DNA from 2 places in the Streptomyces sp. NPDC050433 genome. Region 1 is predicted to be linked to the other one. Evidence: riboswitches for the same ligand, from Rfam matches in the RefSeq annotation. Region 1 holds a riboswitch; the other holds the start of a gene.
The links. Region 1 has a riboswitch for glycine ahead of gcvP (aminomethyl-transferring glycine dehydrogenase). Riboswitches for the same ligand answer to the same signal wherever they lie in the genome.

Region 1 (2,384 bases):
GGTGCGCAGCAGGGCGTCCGGCAGAGCGTCGCGGGACGCGGCGTCCAGCGTCTCGATGTCGCCCTTGACGCCGAAGGCGGTCCACACGGCGGCCAGTTGGGCGCGCCCGGTGGTCTCGTCGCAGGCGAGCGAGACCAGGTCGGCGTCGACGAGGCGGAGGTTGACCCCACCTTCGCGGGCGGCGGCCACCACCTCGGCGGCGCGGCCCGGAACGCGTACGGTCAGGGTGTCGAAGTAGGCCTCGTGCACGATCTCGGCTCCGCCGGCGCGCAGGCCGTCGGCGAGGACGGTCGCGTAGCGGTGGGTGCGCTGGGCGATGGCGCGCAGCCCGTCGGGACCGTGGTAGACGGCGTACATTCCGGCCATCACGGCGAGCAGCACCTGCGCGGTGCAGATGTTGCTGGTGGCCTTCTCGCGCCGGATGTGCTGCTCACGGGTCTGCAGCGCCAGCCGGTACGCCTTGTTGCCGTCGGCGTCCACGGAGACCCCGACGAGCCGTCCGGGCAGGCTGCGGGCGAACTGCTCGCGTACGGCCATGAATCCGGCGTGCGGTCCGCCGAAGCCCATGGGGACGCCGAACCGCTGGCTGGTGCCGACGGCGATGTCCGCGCCCAGCTCACCGGGCGAGGTGAGCAGCGTGAGGGCGAGCAGGTCGGCGGCGACGGTGACGATCGCGCCGAGTTCGTGCGCCTGCTCGATGAGGGGCTTGATGTCCCGTACGGCTCCGGAGGCGCCCGGGTACTGGACGAGTACGCCGAAGACACCGCGCTCGGCGGCCTCGGCCGGGATCCCGTCGGTCAGATCGGCGACGACGACTTCGACACCGGCCGGTTCTGCCCGCGTGCGGATCACGGCGACGGTCTGCGGCAGCGCGTCGGCGTCGACCAGGAAGACGCCGCCCTTCACCTTGCCGACCCGGCGGGCGAGCGCCATGGCCTCGGCGGCGGCCGTGCCCTCGTCCAGCAGGGAGGCTCCCGACGTCGGCAGACCGGTCAGATCGGCCACCACGGTCTGGAAGTTGAGCAGCGCCTCCAGACGGCCCTGGGAGATCTCCGGCTGGTACGGCGTGTACGCCGTGTACCAGGCCGGATTCTCCAGCACGTTGCGCAGGATCACCGGCGGCGTGAACGTGCCGTAGTAGCCGAGACCGATCATCGGGGCGAGGACCTGGTTGCGGTCGGCCAGGGAGCGCAGCTCGGCCAGCACCTCGGCCTCGGTGCGCGCGTCGGGCAGCCGCAGGGCCTCGGCGCTCTTGATCACGTCGGGCACCGCGGCGGCGGTCAGCTCGTCGAGCGAGCCGTAGCCGACCTGGGCGAGCATCTTCGCCTGCGCGGCGGCGTCGGGGCCGACGTGGCGCCGCTCGAAGGGGATGCCTCGCTCCAACTGTGAGAGCGGTGTGCGGTGGGCTGTCATACGGGAGGCCTCCTGGTCTGGCGCGACCTGCGAGGGGCACCGTTACATGGGTGCCCGGACGGCCTCCCCCTCTGTCACATCAACCTGAGAGTTTCACCGGTCCGCCGCGAGGCGGGCCGACTTTCACCGTCGGTGAGAGCGAATGCCGTCCGACACTTGCTCTGCTTTCCAGAGTGACCTCGTCCATGCGGTACGGGGGCCTGAGAGTTTCCGGGGAGGATTTGCTCCTTCGGCGCCTCCGGCAGTCTCACCGGATGGCTCTCCCGCACGGGGTCGACAGCCACTGGCAAGCCTACCAGCGAGCTTTCGCGAGGGACTTCGAGTGGCCGATACCCCAGATGTGCCCTTTCGTAGGGTGAGGGAGCATGTGCGACCAGTTGGAGGGACCGTGCAGACCGACATCGATCCGCGCAGCCTGATCGGCCGCAAGGCGTACGACCGCGACGGGCACAAGATCGGAACCGTCGACGAGGTGTATCTGGACGACGCCACGGGCGTCCCCGAGTGGGCGGCGGTACGCACCGGGCTGTTCAGCCGGGACGCGTTCGTACCCCTGGCCCCCAGCACCTACCGCGACGATTCCCTGCACGTCCCGTACGAGCGCGGCCTGATCAAGGACGCCCCCGACTTCGGTGTCGGCCGCCATCTCTCCCCGGACCAGGAGATCCAGCTCTACCACCACTACCAGCTGGCCCTGCCGGAGCCCGCGGCCCCGGAACGCCCGCCCCGCCCGGCCGACCACGACTTCGGCCACGTGGCCGGCCAGGACGACTCGGCCGGCTAGGCACTGTCCGGCGGTGGCGCCACCAGGGGCAGCGGTTCCGACAGCTCCAGCTCGGGATCATCCGTACGGAACGTCCGCACCCGCCCAGGACCGGCCGACGTGGGCTCCTCGAACCGTACGGTGACCCGCCCCACGCCACTGCCCTGCACCCATCCCGCACCGAACTCCGCATGGCGCACGTCGTGCC
Region 2 (2,384 bases), on a different contig from region 1:
TTGTCCATGGCGTGAATTCTCCTGTACGCGGGGGAGTGGTGCGGAACATGTGTCTTGCGGAGTGAGACGCGGGTGCGGTACCTCGCGGTACGGGGGCTACTTCCGGCGCTTGTAGAAGGGCAGCGCGACGACCTCGTACGGCTCGACCGAGCCCCGGATGTCGACCCCGACGCCCGCCGTGCCCGCCGCGGCGTGCGGGGCGTCCACGTAGGCCATGGCGATCGGCCTGCCCAGCGTGGGCGACGGGGCGCCCGAGGTGACATGGCCCACCACGGCGTCGCCGGCCACCACCGGGTATCCGGCACGCGGCACCCGGCGGCCCTCGGCGACGAGCCCGACCAGCTTGCGCGGCGGCGCGGTCTCGGCGCGCTCGGCGGCGGCCTCCAGCGCCTCACGGCCCACGAAGTAGCCCTCCTTCTCGAACTTGACGACCCTGCCCAGGCCCGCGTCGAAGGGGGTGAGACCAGTGGTCAGCTCCTGCCCGTACAGCGGCATCCCCGCCTCCATACGGAGGGTGTCGCGGCACGAGAGCCCGGCCGGTACGAGTCCGGCGGGCGCGCCCGCCGCCATCAGGGCCTGCCACAGCCCTTCCGCGTGCCCGGGCGCCACGAACAGCTCGAAGCCGTCCTCACCCGTGTAGCCGGTACGGGCGATCAGCGCGGGCACACCGGCGACGGTGCCGGGCAGCCCGGCGTAGTACTTGAGCCCGGCCAGGTCGGCGTCGGTGAGCGAGGCCAGGATGCCGGGCGACTGGGGGCCCTGGACGGCGAGCAGCGCGTACGCGTCGCGGTCGTCCCGCACCTCGGCGTCGAAGTCCGCGGCGCGGCCGGTCAGCTCGTCCAGCACCACCTGCGCGTTGGAGGCGTTCGCGACGACCATGAACTCGGGGGCGCCGTGGGTGTCGAGGCGGTACACGATCAGGTCGTCCAGGATTCCGCCGTCCTCCTGGCAGATCATGGTGTAGCGGGCCCGGCCCACGGCGAGGGTGCCGATGTTGCCCACCAGCGCGTAGTCCAGCGCCTCGGCCGCCTGCGTACCGGTGACGGTGATCTCGCCCATGTGGGAGAGGTCGAAGAGCCCCGCCTTCGTACGGACGGCGAGGTGTTCCTCGCGCTCGCTGGCGTAGCGCAGCGGCATGTCCCAGCCGGCGAAGTCGGTCATCGTGGCGCCCAGCGAGCGGTGCACGGCGTCGAGCGCGGTGAGGCGCGGGGCGTCAGGACCGGCCGCTTCGGGGGCGGGGGTGTGAGACGTATTGCTCATAGGTGTGGCTCCCAGGGCATGACAGAGAGGACAATCCTCCCCATCTGTCATCGGAACCTGAGAGGTTCATCACGACCGTACGTACACACGTATGCGCACGGAGGTCGTGACTTGCACCTTGGGTGGAACCGCCTGGCGGCGACTCGCTTTTCAGATCTGCCTCGTCCGCGCGGTACTGGGCCTGAGAGATTCAAGGGAGGAACTTGCTCCTTCGGCGCCCGGCACCCATGGTGACCAGGACTCTCCCGCGCGGATTCGAACGGCCGGTATGGAGTTGGCGCGCACATCATCGCATGCGTCGGCCTCGGCCGACAGGGCAGTGATCAGCAAAAGGCTTGGTGCCGTATTACCAGTTCTTTACACTTCATGGGCAAGGGTCTTCGGCCATGGCGATGGACCCGACAGGGGGAGGGCGATGACGTTGCAGCGGTCCCGCGCAGGCGCGTACGCGACGACCACGGGGGTGCCCGCCCAGCCGCAGGCGGTCCCGCGCCGGGCCCTGGCGGCGGTGCCGCCGGTCGTCCGGGATCTGCGGGAGCGGGGGCGCGCGGGGCCCCGGAGCCTGACGTTCGGCGACGGCGACGTGGTCGTCGTCTCCGGCCTGCCGGGCAGCGGGAAGTCCACGCTGATCGGCCGGGCCGCCGCCGGACGGGGGATCGACTCGCAGGACACCCGTGACCGCTGGGCGCGCAGGGTGCCCGGCCGGCTGCCGTACGCCGTCTACCGGCCGCTGGTGCGCCTCGCGCACTACGCGGGGCTGCGGCGGGCGCTGCGCTCCGGCGAGAGCGTCGTCGTGCACGACTGCGGCACCCAGGCGTGGGTCCGGCGCTGGCTGGCACGCGAGGCGCGCAGACGCGGCAGACGGCTCCATCTGGTCCTGCTCGACGTGACCCCGAAGACGGCCCGCGCGGGCCAGCGCGAGCGTGGACGCGGGGTCTCCGGTTACGCCTTCGCCCGCCACCGCCGCGCGGTGGCCCGCCTGGTCGCGGACGCGGAGGGGGGCCGTCTCCCGGCGGGCTGCGCTTCGGCGGTCCTGCTGGACCGCGACTCGGCGGGCGCGCTGCACCGGATCGATTTCCCGGCGGCGTGACGGGCGGTCCTCCTCGACCGGGCACAGGGGCGGC

Region 2: linked by a shared signal. The riboswitch ahead of gcvT (glycine cleavage system aminomethyltransferase GcvT) and the one ahead of gcvP (aminomethyl-transferring glycine dehydrogenase) in region 1 are both predicted to bind glycine.

What each region holds. Positions count from the first base shown of each region.
Region 1 covers NZ_JBITIB010000044.1:9,875-12,258, reverse strand. The annotation lists gene gcvP (aminomethyl-transferring glycine dehydrogenase) at 1-1,413, opposite strand, end outside; glycine riboswitch at 1,592-1,689, opposite strand; gene ACIBLA_RS34950 (PRC-barrel domain-containing protein) at 1,802-2,197, shown strand; gene ACIBLA_RS34945 (DNA polymerase IV) at 2,194-2,384, opposite strand, start outside.
Region 2 covers NZ_JBITIB010000029.1:96,446-98,829, forward strand. The annotation lists gene gcvH (glycine cleavage system protein GcvH) at 1-8, opposite strand, end outside; gene gcvT (glycine cleavage system aminomethyltransferase GcvT) at 97-1,260, opposite strand; glycine riboswitch at 1,421-1,518, opposite strand; gene ACIBLA_RS29700 (AAA family ATPase) at 1,676-2,350, shown strand.